One region of the Streptomyces sp. PsTaAH-124 genome, then DNA from elsewhere that is predicted to be linked to it. Evidence: riboswitches for the same ligand, from Rfam matches in the RefSeq annotation. Region 1 holds a riboswitch; the other holds the start of a gene.

Region 1 (7,443 bases):
GAGAGATGAACTCCGCGATCGGCGCCCCGCCGGACAGGGTCGGCACCGCGTCGGTCTCCGGGAGCTGCGGCAGGTCGACCACGTTCACCCGGAGCAGGCGGCCGGCCGAGGTGACCACGCCCACCTCGCCGCGCGCCGTGGCCGGCACCGCCGAGACGATCACGTCGTGCTTGTGCCGTCTGCCGTCCGCCGCGCGCGGGAACGGCCGGTCGTCCGCCGTACGGGCCAGCAGCCCGGTGGAGGACAGCAGCACCCGGCACGGGGCGTCCGCCACCTGGAGCGGCACCGCCGCCACCGGCACGGCGCCCGCCTCCAGCAGCACCGTGCGCCGCGGGGTGGCGAACTTCTTGGCGACCGCGGCCAGTTCGGCCGAGACCAGCTTGCGCAGCTCGGCGTCCGAGTCGAGGATCCGGGTCAGCTCCTCGATCTCCGCGGTGAGCCGGTCCTTCTCCGCCTCCAGCTCGATGCGGTCGAACCTGGTCAGCCGGCGCAGCGGCGTGTCGAGGATGTACTGCGTCTGGACCTCGCTCAGCGAGAACCGCTCCATCAGGCGCTGCTTGGCCTCGGCGGAGTTGTCCGAGGAGCGGATCAGCCGGATGACCTCGTCGATGTCGACCAGCGCCGTGAGCAGGCCCTCGACCAGGTGCAGCCGGTCGCGCCGCTTGCCGCGCCGGTACTCGCTGCGCCGCCGCACGACCTCGAAGCGGTGGTCGAGATAGACCTCCAGCAGCTCCTTGAGGCCCAGTGTGAGCGGCTGGCCGTCGACCAGCGCCACGTTGTTGATGCCGAAGGACTCCTCCATCGGCGTCAGCTTGTAGAGCTGTTCGAGGACGGCCTCCGGCACGAAGCCGTTCTTGATCTCGATGACCAGGCGCAGCCCGTGCTCGCGGTCGGTGAGGTCCTTGACGTCGGCGATGCCCTGGATCTTCTTCGCGCCGACCAGGTCCTTGATCTTCGCGATGACCTTCTCCGGGCCGACCGCGAAGGGCAGCTCGGTGACGACGAGGCCCTTGCGGCGGGCGCTGACCGTCTCCACCGAGACCGTGGCACGGATCTTGAACGTGCCGCGCCCCGACTCGTAGGCGTCGCGGATCCCGGACAGGCCCACGATCCGCCCGCCGGTGGGCAGGTCGGGACCCGGGACGTGCTTCATCAGCGCGTCCAGGTCCGCGTTCGGATTGCGGATCAGGTGGCGGGCCGCCGCGACGACCTCGCCCAGGTTGTGCGGGGGCATGTTCGTGGCCATGCCGACGGCGATGCCCGACGCGCCGTTCACCAGGAGGTTCGGGAAGGCGGCGGGCAGGGCCACCGGCTCCTGCTCCTGGCCGTCGTAGTTGGGCGCGAAGTCGACCGTGTCCTCGTCGATCGACTCGGTCATCAGGCTGGTCGCCTCGGCCATGCGGCACTCGGTGTACCGCATCGCGGCGGGCGGGTCGTCGTTGCCCAGGGAGCCGAAGTTGCCGTGGCCGTCGACCAGCGGGACGCGCATCGAGAAGGACTGGGCCAGCCGCACCAGCGCGTCGTAGATGGACGCGTCGCCGTGCGGGTGGAGCTTGCCCATGACCTCGCCGACGACACGGGCGCACTTCACATAGCCGCGCTCGGGGCGCAGGCCCATCTCGTTCATCTGGTAGACGATGCGGCGGTGCACCGGCTTCAGTCCGTCCCGGGCGTCCGGCAGGGCGCGCGAGTAGATGACCGAGTACGCGTACTCGAGGAAGGAGCCCTGCATCTCGTCGACCACGTCGATGTCGAGGATCTTCTCCTCGTACGGGTCGTCGGGCGGCGGGGTCTTCGTGCTGCGGCGGGCCATCGCTGCCGGCTCCTTGCTGAAGCGTGGAACGGGATCTGACGCCGACCATTGTGGACCGCCGGACTGACAACGTGGACCGGACCCCGCCCCACGAGCCTCCCCGGACCCCTCGCGGAGCCCCCGGACCGGCCCGTCGGAAGGGGCCGCGGGTCCCTTCCCGGGCCCCGGCGGAAGGCGCCGGAGCGCCCCGCGGCCCCCGGCCCGGACCGCGCCGCCCCCCTCGAACCACCGTCCACCGTCCCGAAGCACCGCCCACTGCCCCGAAGTCCCGCCCGCCGCCCGCGTGTCGGCCCCCGGCACGGCGCCACGGCGGCTCCCGCCCGCGCCCCGGCCCGCCCCGCACGGTCCGCGCCCCACCCCGCGCGCCCTCGTACGCCCCGCGCGCGGCCGCCGAGCCGCCCGCCCCGCCTGCTTCACCTCGTCCCCCGTTCTCGTCCCCCGTTCGATCTCGCTCAGGGCGTACGGGGAGCGGGAACTTCGCCAGCGGCTCGCACGCTTGCATACAGTGGCAGGACCGGCAGGAACAGGGCGGATTCCGGACCGCCACCGCGATCGAAGGGACGTACATGCCCAAGGGTCACACCGCCACAGCCGAGGCAGGCTCCGGCGGCCTGACAGCGACCGAGCACCGCCTGGCCAACGGCCTGCGCGTGGTGCTCTCCGAGGACCACCTGACCCCGGTCGCGGCGGTGTGCCTCTGGTACGACGTCGGCTCCCGCCACGAGGTGAAGGGGCGCACCGGCCTGGCCCATCTCTTCGAGCACCTGATGTTCCAGGGCTCGGCCCAGGTGACGGGCAACGGCCACTTCGAACTGGTGCAGGGCGCCGGCGGCTCGCTGAACGGCACCACCAGCTTCGAGCGCACCAACTACTTCGAGACCATGCCCGCCCACCAGCTGGAGCTGGCGCTCTGGCTGGAGGCCGACCGCATGGGCTCCCTGCTCGCCGCCCTGGACGACGAGTCGATGGAGAACCAGCGCGACGTCGTCAAGAACGAGCGCCGCCAGCGCTACGACAACGTCCCCTACGGCACGGCCTTCGAGCGGCTCACCGCCCTCGCCTACCCGGAGGGCCACCCGTACCACCACACGCCGATCGGGTCCATGGCCGACCTGGACGCGGCCACCCTGGAGGACGCCCGCGCGTTCTTCCGCACGTACTACGCGCCCAACAACGCCGTGCTGTCGGTCGTCGGCGACATCGACCCGCAGCAGACGCTCGCCTGGATCGAGAAGTACTTCGGCTCCATCGCCTCCCACGACGGCAAGCCCGAGCCCCGCGACGGCTCGCTGCCCGAGGTGATGGGCGAACAGCTGCGCGAGGTCGTCGAGGAGGAGGTCCCGGCGCGCGCCCTGATGGCCGCCTACCGCCTCCCGCACGACGGCACGCGCGCGTGCGACGCCGCCGACCTCGCCCTGACCGTCCTGGGCGGCGGCGAGTCCTCCCGGCTCTACAACCGGCTGGTGCGCCGCGACCGCACCGCCGTGGCCGCCGGGTTCGGCCTGCTGCGGCTGGCGGGCGCGCCCTCCCTGGGCTGGCTCGACGTCAAGACCTCCGGTGACGTGGAGGTCCCCGTCATCGAGGCCGCCATCGACGAGGAGCTGGCCCGCTTCGCCGCGGAGGGCCCCACCGCCGAGGAACTGGAGCGGGCCCAGGCCCAGCTGGAGCGCGAGTGGCTGGACCGGCTCGGCACGGTCGCGGGCCGCGCCGACGAACTGTGCCGCTTCGCCGTCCTGTTCGGCGACCCGCAGCTCGCCCTCACCGCCGTCCGGCGCGTCCTGGAGGTGACGCCCGAGGAGGTCCAGGAGGTCGCCAAGGCCCGGCTGCGCCCCGACAACCGCGCGGTCCTCGTCTACGAGCCGACCGCCCCCGAGGCCCAGGACGACACCCCCGACGCCCAGGACGACACCGAGGAGACGGCGAAGTGACCGAGCTGGCCACCATGGAGTTCCACCCCCGCCCCGAGGCCGGCGAGGCCAGGCCGTGGGCGTTCCCGGCCCCCGGGCGCGGCACCCTGGACAACGGCATCACGGTGCTGCGCTGCCACCGCCCCGGCCAGCAGGTCGTCGCCGTCGAGGTGCTCCTCGACGCGCCCCTGGACGCCGAGCCGGCCGGCCTGGACGGCGTCGCCACGATCATGGCGCGGGCCTTCTCCGAGGGCACCGACAAGCACTCCGCCGAGGACTTCGCCGCCGAGCTGGAGCGGGCGGGCGCCACCCTGGACGCGCACGCCGACCACCCCGGCGTACGGCTCAGCCTGGAGGTCCCGGTCTCCCGGCTGGCCAAGGGGCTCGCGCTGCTCTCCGACGCGCTGCGGGCGCCCGCGTTCGCCGGGTCCGAGGTCGAGCGGCTGGTGCGCAACCGGCTCGACGAGATCCCGCACGAGCTGGCCAACCCCTCCCGCCGGGCCGCCAAGGAGCTGTCCCGGCAGCTGTTCCCGGCCACCGCCCGCATGTCGCGCCCGCGCCAGGGCACCGAGGAGACCGTCGCCGCCGTCGACGCCGCCGCGGTCCGCGCCTTCTACGACCGGCACGTGCGCCCGGCCACGGCCACCGCCGTGGTCGTCGGCGACCTCACCGGCATCGACCTCGACGAGCTGCTCGGCGAGACCCTGGGCGCCTGGACCGGTTCACCGGCCGAGCCGCGTCCGGTGCCGCCGGTCACCGCCGACGACACCGGCCGCGTGGTGATCGTGGACCGTCCCGGCGCCGTCCAGACCCAGCTGCTCATCGGCCGGATCGGACCCGACCGGCACGACCGCGTGTGGCCCGCCCAGGTGCTCGGCACCTACTGCCTGGGCGGCACCCTGACCTCCCGTCTGGACCGCGTCCTGCGCGAGGAGAAGGGCTACACCTACGGCGTGCGGTCCTTCGGCCAGGTGCTGCGCTCGGCGCCCGACGGCACCGGCGCGGCCATGCTCGCCATCAGCGGCTCGGTCGACACGCCGAACACCGGACCGGCCCTGGACGACCTCTTCACGGTGCTGCGCAAGCTCGCCGCCGAGGGGCTCACCGAGGCCGAGCGGGACGTGGCCGTGCAGAACCTGGTGGGGGTGGCGCCGCTCAAGTACGAGACGGCCGCCGCCGTGGCGAGCACACTCGCCGACCAGGTCGAGCAGCACCTGCCCGACGACTACCAGGCGACGCTCTATCAGCAGCTCGCGCAGACCGGCACGGTGGAGGCGACCGCCGCGGTCGTCAGCGCCTTCCCGGTGGACCGCCTGGTGACGGTGCTCGTCGGGGACGCGGCGCAGATCAAGGAGCCGGTCGAGGCGCTCGGCGTCGGCCCGGTGACCGTGGTCGCCGCCGAGTAGGACGCATCGCGCGGCACGCGCGCGCGTGGGGCCCCGGTGACCGGAGTGTCACCGGGGCCCCGGCATGTCCGTATTGGGCAGGAGGCGCCCTGTCTGCCCTGTGGCGTGCGCTACAAAATCCCGGATCTGTTTGGGTGCGGAACGCGGCTCCGTCTAGCGTCGGTCCGACTGTTCGTCGGGCAGTGCGCCGCAGCCGCGGCACCGGACAGTCATCGCCGAGTCCCCGTACGGCGCGAGCCAGGGGAGCCGGGGACCCACTCAGTCCCTGGGGTGAATCGGGCACCGTGCGCCGAGCACGGCACCCGTAGGAGACCTTCCTGCTCCGAACCCGTCAGCTAACCCGGTAGGCGAGAGGGAAGGAAAGGACCAGCCACCACATGGCGTTCACGCGCGCCACCGGGAAGCACCGCCGTCCCGGCCGGGTGCAGCGCACCACCGCCCGCGCGGCGGGTGTCGCTGCCCTCACCACCACCGGCGTCATCGGCACCCTCGCCGCCTCCCCGGCACTCGCCGCCGAGACCCCCGCCCCCGCGGACACCGGCCTCACCCCGGTCATCAGCCTCGGCGACACCGTCGCCGAGCGGGTCGACGCGCAGGCCGCCGCCCAGTGGGAGGCCGCCCAGCAGAAGCAGGCCGAGCAGGCCGCGCGCAAGCTGGCCGCCGAGCGCGCCGAGCAGGCGCGCGAGGCCAAGGAGCGGGCCGACCGCGAGGCCGAGCGCAAGCGCCTCAACACCTTCGTGCCGCCCATCGCCGGCTCCTACGTCTCCACCGGCTACAAGACCGGCGGCTCGCTGTGGTCCTCCGGCTCGCACACCGGCATCGACTTCCACGCCGCGACCGGAACCCCCGTCCACGCGGTCGGCGTCGGCACCGTGGTGGAGACCGGCTGGGGCGGGGCGTACGGCAACCAGGTCGTCATCAGGATGGCCGACGGCATGTACACCCAGTACGGCCATCTGTCGTCCATCGGCGTCACGGTGGGCCAGCAGGTCGTCGCGGGCCAGCAGATCGCGGTGTCGGGCTCCACGGGCAACGTCACCGGTCCGCATCTGCACTTCGAGGCGCGCACCGGCGCGGAGTACGGCTCGGACGTCGACCCGATCGCCTACCTCCGCACGCACGGCGTGCAGGTCTGAATTCCGGCTCCGGGCACGCTCCGTATTCTTCTCCGCCGCACTGCATCCCGGCTGTCCAAAAAATATCCCTGGATTCCGTCACGCCGTCGGAAATTCCCGCGCATTGTTCTAGAGTCGTCGGAATGCGCGTCCGCGGCGTGTCCGCCACGGGCGCGCCACGGCCATGGACACGGCCATGGACACGACCACGGCCACGGGACGGGATACGGAGGTCGGACATGCGTGTTCCGGCGCAGTCGGTGTGCACGGCGATCCGGGACGACATCGTCGCCGGGGTGCACGAGCGCGGCAGCCGGCTCACCGAGGAGGTCCTGGCCCGCCGCTACGGCGTCTCGCGCGTCCCGGTGCGCGAGGCCCTGCGCACCCTGGAGGCCGAGGGCTTCGTGGTGACCCGGCGGCACGCGGGCGCGTGCGTCGCCGAGCCGACCGAGCAGGAGGGCGCCGACCTGCTGGAGATGCGCCTGCTGCTGGAGCCGCTGGGCGCCGAGCGGGCCGCCCAGCGGCGCACCGAGGGCCATCTGAAGGTGCTGCGCGGCCTGGTCAGGCTCGGTCAGGAGCGGGCCGCGGGCGGGGGCGGCGAGGAGCTGCGGTCCCTGGCCGCCTGGTTCCACGAGACCCTGGCCCAGTCCTGCGGCAGCCCTGCGCTGACCGCCGCCCTGGCCCAGCTGCGGCACAAGATCACCTGGATGTACGGGGCGCCGGACCCCGCCGACCCGGCCGAGACCTGGGCCGGACACGGGGCGATCGTCGACGCGGTGGCACGCGGCGACGCCGCACACGCACGCGCCCTGACCGCCCAGCACACCGAGCGGATCACCGCCGCGCAGCGTGCGAGTGCCCGGAAACATTCCGTCAACACATCGAGCGCACGGAATTAACACGCGTGCCGTAGAAAAGGACAGGCAAGGACCGGAAGAGACCGGCAAGGAATTCTGCCCCGATATCCGCGTCCCCCTTTCCGCTCCCGGCACGGGGAATTCACGCGGACACACGAAAACCGCGCCGCCCCGCAGGGGGAGACGCGGTTCCCGGACGCGCTGTGTGTTCCCTCCGGCCGCTCAGACGGTCTCGGGAAGCTCTTCCAGGCCCTCGGCGACCAGCTTGGCCAGCCGCTCCAGGGCGGCCTCCGCGCCCTCGGCGTCGGAGGCGAGGACGACCTCCTCGCCACCCTGCGCGCCCAG
Region 2 (7,443 bases), on a different contig from region 1:
CGTACGGGCGCGCCGCCGGGCGCGCGCGGCGCAACGGGCCGTCGGCTCGCTGCTGGCGGTCGCCGGGGCGGGCCTCGGACTGTTCCTCCTGCCCGGCACCCGCGTCGGCGTGGAACCCGGCACGGCCCCGCCGCGCCCCGCGGTGAGCCCCCTGTCCTCGCCGTTCTCCCCGCGGGCGGACCCGGACCGGACAGCGTCGCCCAGCCTCTCCCCGAGCGACCCCCCTTCGGAAGCCTCTTCGGGCTCCCCTTCCCGGGCCGCCACGACCCTCCCGCCGGCCACGGCCGGGGGCTCCTCCTCGCCCTCGTACGCCCCGGCGTCCCGGACCACGCCCCCGTCCGGCGGCACCAGTGGCACCGCCGGGCACGGGTAGTCCACGCGCGTGTCCCGGGCCCAGCCGCAGCGCCGACCGCAGCCGCCTCCCCCACCGCCCGCCCGGCCCCTCTCAGGAACGGACGCCCGATGACCACGACCCTGCCCACGACCGAGACCCCGGGCGCCCCCGGGCCGGGCGGCGGCCCCCGCGGACCGGGCTCCGCCCCCGCCGCCGGGGCCGAAGCCGGCCCGGGAGGCCGGCCGCACGGGCGGCGGCGGACGCCCGGCCGGGTGGCGGAGCGCATACGCGGCCGGATACCGGAGCGGATACGCGGCCGGATACCCGACCGCACACCGCACTGGCTGTCCGGCCGCCTCACCCCGGCCGACCTCCGCGTCCTGCGCCTCTACCTCTTCACCCGCCTCGGCCTCGGCCTCGTCGCCTACGCCAGCGCCTGGCTGGCCCCCGGCGGCACCGCCGACCGGACCCCCGCCACCTGGCTCTCCCGCTGGGAGCAGTGGGACTGGGTCCACTACCGGCGGATCGCCGAGTACGGCTACTTCGACGCGTTCCCGGGCATCGACGTCCCGCACGACAACCGGGTGGCGTTCTTTCCCGGCTTCCCGCTCCTGCTGCGCGCCGTCCATACCGTCGTCCCCGACTGGACCGCGGCCGGGCTGCTGATCTCCCTGGTGAGCGGGGCGGTGGCCGTGGTGGCGCTGGGCCGGATCGCCGCTCTCGGCCGCCCGGACGGCGGCGAGGCGGGCCCGCGGGCCGCCACCTTCCTGCTGTTCTCGCCCGCCGCGGTGTTCCTGGCCGCCGGCTACACCGAGTCGCTGTTCCTCGCCCTGGCGCTCCCCGCCTGGCTCGCGGCCAAGCGCGGCAACTGGCCGCTCGCCGGGCTGCTCGGCGCGGCGGCCACCACCGTCCGGGTCAGTGGTCTGTTCCTGGCCGCCGCGCTCGCCGTCGAACTCCTGCTCGCCGTACGCGCGCAGGCTCGGGCGGACGGCTCGGACGGCTCGGACGGCTCGGACGGCTCGGACGGCGCGCCGCTCGCCCGTCGGCTGCTCCCGCTCGGCTGGTGCCTGCTGCCCGCCGTGCCCGCCGCCGTCTACACCGGCTACCTGCGGGCGCACACCGGTGACTGGATGGCCTGGAAGCACGCCGAGGAACGCGGCTGGTACCGGGACTTCCACACCCCCGCCGAGTCCCTCCGCAACACCTGGCACAACGCCTTCGGCCACCTCCAGAGCACCGGGTACGCCGTCGAGTTCCAGCTGGAGCTGGCGGCCATGGCGGTCGGGGTGCTGCTGCTCGCCGTGCTGCTGGTCCGCCGCCGCTGGCCGGAGGCCGTGTTCATCGCCCTCAACCTGTGGGCCCTGGGCACGTCCTACTGGTACCTCTCCGTGCCCCGCGCCACCCTGATCTGGTGGCCGCTGTGGACCGGCCTGGCCCACTGGAGCCTGCGGCGGCGCTGGGTGAAGGACGCGTACGTCGGGGTGGTCGCGCCGCTGACGGCGGTGCTCGCGGTGACGTTCACCTCGGGACACTGGACCGGGTGACGCCACCGGGCCGGTGCCCCGCCGGGGGACGTACGCGCCCGGACCCAGGGGCGGACGGTGAGGTTCCGGACGGGGCCGCGAGGATGGACGGGTAGAAACCGAGCGCCCCCACGCCTCCGAGTCCGTCCGCCTCCGAGAAAGAGTGCGCCCCGATGCCCCTGCCCCATGTCCTGCTGTCCGCCGCCGTCTCCCTGGACGGCTGCCTGGACGACACCGGTCCCGACCGCCTGCTGCTGTCCGGCGCCGCCGACTTCGACCGGGTCGACGCGGTGCGGGCCGCCTCCGACGCCATCCTCGTCGGCGCCGGCACCCTGCGCGCCGACAACCCCCGCCTGCTGGTCAACGCGCCCGAGCGCCGCGCGGCCCGGGTCGCCGCCGGCCGGGCGGAGCATCCGCTGAAGGTCACGGTCACCGCCACCGGCGAGCTGGACCCGCGGGCGCGCTTCTGGCACACGGGCGGCGAGAAGGCCGTCTACACGACCGACGAGGGCGCCGAACGGCTGCGCCGCGCGGGCGTCGGTACGGCCCCCGGATCCGAGGATCCCGATGCCGCGTCCCCCGCCACCGCCCCCGTCCCCGCCACCGGCGCCGCCTCCGTCTCCGTAGTCCCGCTGGGCGCGGCGCTCGACTGGCGGCGCCTGCTGGAGCATCTGCACGACGTGCGCGGGGTGCGCCGGCTCATGGTCGAGGGCGGCGGCACGGTGCACACCCAGTTGCTGAGGCAGCAGCTCGCCGACGAGCTCCAGCTCGTGGTCGCGCCGCTGATCGTGGGGGACCCGGCGGCGCCGCGCCTGTTCGGGCCGGGCGCGTACCAGGCCGGACGGCTGCGGCTGCTGGAGACCCGGGCCCTCGGGGACGTCGTCCTCATGCGCTACGAGCCCACGGCCCCCGGCACCGGGACCGGCGCCGTGCCCGCCGACCGGCACTGGCTGCGGATCGCCTGCGAGCTGGCCGCGCAGTGCCCGCCCTCGCGCACGGCGTTCAGCGTGGGCGCGGTGGTGGTCGCGGCGGACGGCACCGAGCTGGCCCGGGGCCACTCGCGGGAGGCCGGTGACCCGGTGGTGCACGCGGAGGAGGCCGCGCTCGCCAAGGTCGACCCGGTGGACCCGCGGCTGCCCGGGGCCACGGTGTACAGCAGCCTGGAACCGTGCGCCCGACGCGCCTCCCGGCCGCGGCCGTGCGCCCGGCTGATTCTGGACGCGGGGGTGCGGCGGGTCGTCACGGCGTGGCGGGAGCCGGACACCTTCGTGGAGTCCGCCGACGGCTCCGGGGTGCTGGCGGCAGAGGGCGCGGACGTCGTGGTGCTGCCGGAGTTCGAGGCCCTGGCCAAGGAGCCGAACCGGCACCTGCCGTAACGCGTGTGCAATCCACCCCGCAGGTGAGGTACAGTTATCTCAACGACGCGGGGTGGAGCAGCTCGGTAGCTCGCTGGGCTCATAACCCAGAGGTCGCAGGTTCAAATCCTGTCCCCGCTACTGAAGACTCAGGGCCGGAATCCGGAAACGGATTCCGGCCCTGAGTGTTTTCCGGGCTTCCGGCGGTCTTCCGTGGTTCTCTGCTGCGGTCTTCTGCGCTATTCCGGCTCCCGGTCGCCCCTTGGCCGATGTCACCTCGCGTGACCGGCCCGTGCCCGTCCGCATAACAACTGACACACCATCACTTCTCTCGTGGGCGTCCGCGCCGTCGTCGCGCGCCGGAAATGGCCTGAAGTTCAGTCAACTCGCCCTGGTTTCGTCATCTCTGGGGTGTACGTCTTGGCCAAAAAGGTTTAATGATCAAGGCGGGCGGCTTGGAATCGGAGGCCCGGGTCTATTAACGTTCGATAACGCAGCGCGGTCGTCCCAGCCGTCATCAGAGGCGGCTCCGTGCGCGCGCGCCGAATCCCGCAAGGGAACCGGGGAACCACCAATTTGGGGTGAATCGGGCATCATCCGCCGTATGTGTACGGCCGGTTGACGCGCGTAGGAGACCTTCCCGCTCCGAACCCGTCAGCTAACCCGGTAGGCGAGACGGAAGGAAAGGAGCACGCCCGCGTGGCGTCCAACCGGCCTGCCCCAGAAGCCCCGTTCATGCCGAGCCAGCGCACCGATTCCTTCGGCTACGGCGGCCGGACCCCCGACGAGGGCCCCGTGGAGGAGTGGAACCCCACCGAGGACTCCCTCCGCCCCGTGCGCGGCCGGCACCGCGTCGCCAAGCAGCGCGGCGGCGGGCTGGCCCGCAGCTCCACCGTGCTCGGCGTGGGCGTCATAGCGGCCGTCGGCGCGGGCGGCATGGCCAGCGCCAACACCGGCAAGCCGCCGGTCGCGATCTCGCTGCCCGACGTGCCGGACCTGCACGCGCTGCCCGCCTCCGTGGGCTCCCTCTTCGACGGCGGCTCCGCCAAGGAGCGCCACGAGGGCTCCGCCACCGCGCTCAGCGACGTCACCGCCGCACCGGCCGGGACGACGGCCGCTCCCCGTGCCGCGTCCGGCGCGGGCGAGGCGCTGCGCAACCGGATCATGGCCCAGGCCGAGCAGCAGCAGGCCCAGGTCGCGGCCAGGGCCGAGGCCGCCACCGAGCAGGCCGCCGTCCAGCGCGCCGCCCGGCAGGCGGACGAGGCCGCCGCCGAGGCGAAGCAGGAGGCCGAGGCCAAGGCCGCCGCCGAGAAGAAGAAGGCGGAGGAGGAGGCCCGGAAGAAGGCCGAGGCGGCGCGGCTGGCGGAGCTGGCCAAGCAGTACACGCTGCCGACCTCCTCGTACACGATCACCTCCACCTTCGGCCAGGCCGGCTCCATGTGGTCCTCCGGGCACCACACCGGCCTCGACTTCGCCGCGCCCACCGGCACCCTGATCAAGGCGATCCACAGCGGCACCGTCACCGAGGCCGGCTGGGCGGGTGCCTACGGCTACCGCACGATCCTCACCCTGGACGACGGCACCGAGCTGTGGTTCTGCCACCAGTCGTCGATCAGCGTGAGCGCCGGGCAGAAGGTCGCCACCGGCGAGGTCATCGGCCGGGTCGGCGCCACCGGCAACGTCACCGGTCCGCATCTGCACCTGGAGGTCCACCCGGGCGGTCAGGCGTCCGGCATCGACCCGATGGCCTGGCTCCAGGCCAAGGGCCTCACCCCCTGATGCCCTGTCCGTCCGCCTGATCCCCCGATCCCTTGATCCCCCGGGCCGGGGGGGGGGCATGGCTGCGGGCGCGTCGCCAGCCGTCCGGGTGGTTTGCGCAAGCTTTGCGCCCGGGACCGGCGGGGCGCGGAATGGGCTGCTCCGCCGGGGGCGTTGATGGATCACATGACTTCTCTGCACAAGCTGGGCTCGTCCGACCTCGAGGTCTTCCCGCTCGCCCTCGGCGGCAACGTCTTCGGCTGGACCGCCGACCAGGAGCGGTCCTTCGCCGTCCTGGACGCCTACACGGCGGCCGGCGGCAACTTCCTGGACACCGCCGACTCCTACTCGGCCTGGGTGGAGGGCCACCGGGGCGGCGAGTCCGAGACGATCATCGGCAAGTGGATCAAGGAGCGCGGCAACCGCTCCGACGTCGTCGTCGCCACCAAGGTCAGCCAGCACCCCGACTTCCAGGGCCTGTCCGCCGCCAATATCAAGGCCGCGGCCGACGCCTCCCTCAAGCGGCTGGGCACCGACCACATCGACCTGTACTACACGCACTTCGACCGGCCCGAGGTGCCCGTCGAGGAGATCATCGGCGCCCTGGACGAACTGGTGCGGGCGGGCAAGGTGCGGTACATCGCCGCCTCCAACATCTCCGCCGAGCGCCTGAAGGAGTCCCTGGACTTCTCCGAACGCGAGGGTCTGGCCTGCTACGTCGCGCTCCAGCCGCACTACAACCTGGTCTCCCGGGACACCTACGAGGGCGCTCTGCGGGACCTCGCCGAGCGGGCGGGCCTGGCGGCGGTGCCGTACTACGCGCTGGCGGCGGGCTTCCTGACGGGCAAGTACCGGCCCGGCACGACGGTCGACAGCCCGCGCGCGCAGGGCGCGGCCAAGCACCTGGAGACCGAGCGCGGGCAGAAGGTCCTGGCCGCGCTCGACGAGGTCGCCCGCGCCCGCGGCGCCGAGACGGCCACGGTCGCCCTCGCCTGGCTCGCGGCGCAGCCCACGGTCGTCGCCCCGATCGCCTCGGCGCGCACCGTGGAGCAGCTTCCGGCCCTGCTGGGCGTGGCGGAGCTGCGGCTGACCGACGAGGAGACCGCGAAGCTGACCAGCGCCTCGGCCTGACCCGGCCTCACGGCTGGGCGCGGTACGGGGGCTGTCCGTGAGGGGGCTGCCCGTACGCGGGCTGTCCGTGCGCGGGCTGTCCGGCGGCGACGCCGTACCCGCTGTGTCCGTGTCCGTAGCCGTAGCCGTACGCCGGCATCTGCGCCGGTATCTGACCGTGTCCCTGTCCCTGCCCGTACCCCGGCCCGGGGCCGTAGCCGTACAGGCCGTACGCGGGCCAGGGGGCGGGGACGACGCGCACCGGCGGTGCGGTCATGCGGGCCGCGTGGTCCAGGGCGGGCTGGGCGGTCTCGTGCCGCCGCCACAGCTCGTGCAGCAGCTCCCGCTCGCGCAGGGTGAAGTCGGCGCCCGCCCGGCCCAGGCGTCCCCGGCGGCGCAGGAACGCCAGCGAGGTCGCGTACGCCTCGTACTGGGCGACGGTGCGGGCGGCGGGCTTGCCCAGGTGCCGGGCCGCGTATTCGCGGGCCAGCCGCCGGGCGCGCAGGGAGCCGAGGGCGAACGGTTCCGCGGGGGTCAGCCACCCGGCGGCCGCGTAGGCGGGCAGCTCCTCGCGGACGGTGCGCAGCTCGCGCTGCCGGGTCCACACGACCAGCCAGGTGAGCAGCCCGAACGCGGGCACCATGAAGCCGCCGTAGACCGCGAAGAAGCCGTACTCGCCGAAGGTGGACGAGCCGTTCCAGAAGGCGTGCATGCCCATGGCGAGCAGCAGTCCGGCGGGCGGCACCAGGAGCCGCCGCGCGCGCTGGCGCTGCCCGGCCAGGGCGGCGACGCCGAACCCGATGCCGGTGCAGACGGTGAACAGCGGGTGCGCGAACGGGGACATGATCACGCGCACGAAGAAGGTCGCCGCGGTGACGGAGGCGATGCCCTGGTAGCCGCTGGTCTGGTCGGTGCCGAAGGCGGTCCCCAGATACAGGATGTTCTCGGTGAAGGCGAAGCCGGTGGCGGTGGTCCCGGCGATGACCACGCCGTCGACGACACCGGTGAAGTCGCGTCGCCGGAAGAGGAAGATCAGCAGGATGGCGGCGGCCTTCGCGGACTCCTCCACGATCGGGGCTATCACCGTCGCGCCCAGGGTGTCCGCGCCGGCCGGGTCGGCGGTCGCGGTGGCGATCCACTTGGTGGCGAAGCTGTTGGCGACGATCGCGATGAGCGCCGCCGCGCAGGCGCCCCAGGCGAAGGCGAAGACCATGTTCCGCCAGGGGCCGGGGTCGACCCGGTCCAGCCAGCGGAAGGCGGCCGTCAGCAGCGGCACCGGCAGCACGGCCAGGCCGAGGCCGACCAGGAAGCCCTCGGTGCCGGTCTGCCGGCGGACCAGGGCGAGGATGACCAGCCCCGACAG

The links. A riboswitch is a leader RNA that binds a small molecule or an ion and turns the genes downstream of it on or off. The one in region 1 is predicted to bind cyclic di-AMP.
Region 2: it holds a riboswitch for cyclic di-AMP, as region 1 does, so the genes downstream of both, B086_RS0110775 (M23 family metallopeptidase) here and B086_RS0101295 (M23 family metallopeptidase) in region 1, are expected to answer to the same signal.

What each region holds. Positions count from the first base shown of each region.
Region 1 covers NZ_KB892157.1:317,129-324,571, reverse strand. The annotation lists gene B086_RS0101310 (DNA gyrase/topoisomerase IV subunit A) at 1-1,813, opposite strand, end outside; gene B086_RS0101305 (M16 family metallopeptidase) at 2,380-3,741, shown strand; gene B086_RS0101300 (M16 family metallopeptidase) at 3,738-5,126, shown strand; cyclic di-AMP (ydaO/yuaA leader) riboswitch at 5,330-5,491, shown strand; gene B086_RS0101295 (M23 family metallopeptidase) at 5,504-6,262, shown strand; gene B086_RS0101290 (GntR family transcriptional regulator) at 6,481-7,140, shown strand; gene B086_RS0101285 (HPr family phosphocarrier protein) at 7,321-7,443, opposite strand, start outside.
Region 2 covers NZ_KB892163.1:239,996-247,438, forward strand. The annotation lists gene B086_RS39720 (hypothetical protein) at 1-373, shown strand, start outside; gene B086_RS0110760 (mannosyltransferase family protein) at 463-1,878, shown strand; gene B086_RS0110765 (dihydrofolate reductase family protein) at 2,031-3,233, shown strand; tRNA gene B086_RS0110770 (tRNA-Met) at 3,280-3,353, shown strand; cyclic di-AMP (ydaO/yuaA leader) riboswitch at 3,743-3,900, shown strand; gene B086_RS0110775 (M23 family metallopeptidase) at 3,912-4,991, shown strand; gene B086_RS0110780 (aldo/keto reductase) at 5,157-6,101, shown strand; gene B086_RS39725 (PrsW family intramembrane metalloprotease) at 6,109-7,443, opposite strand, start outside.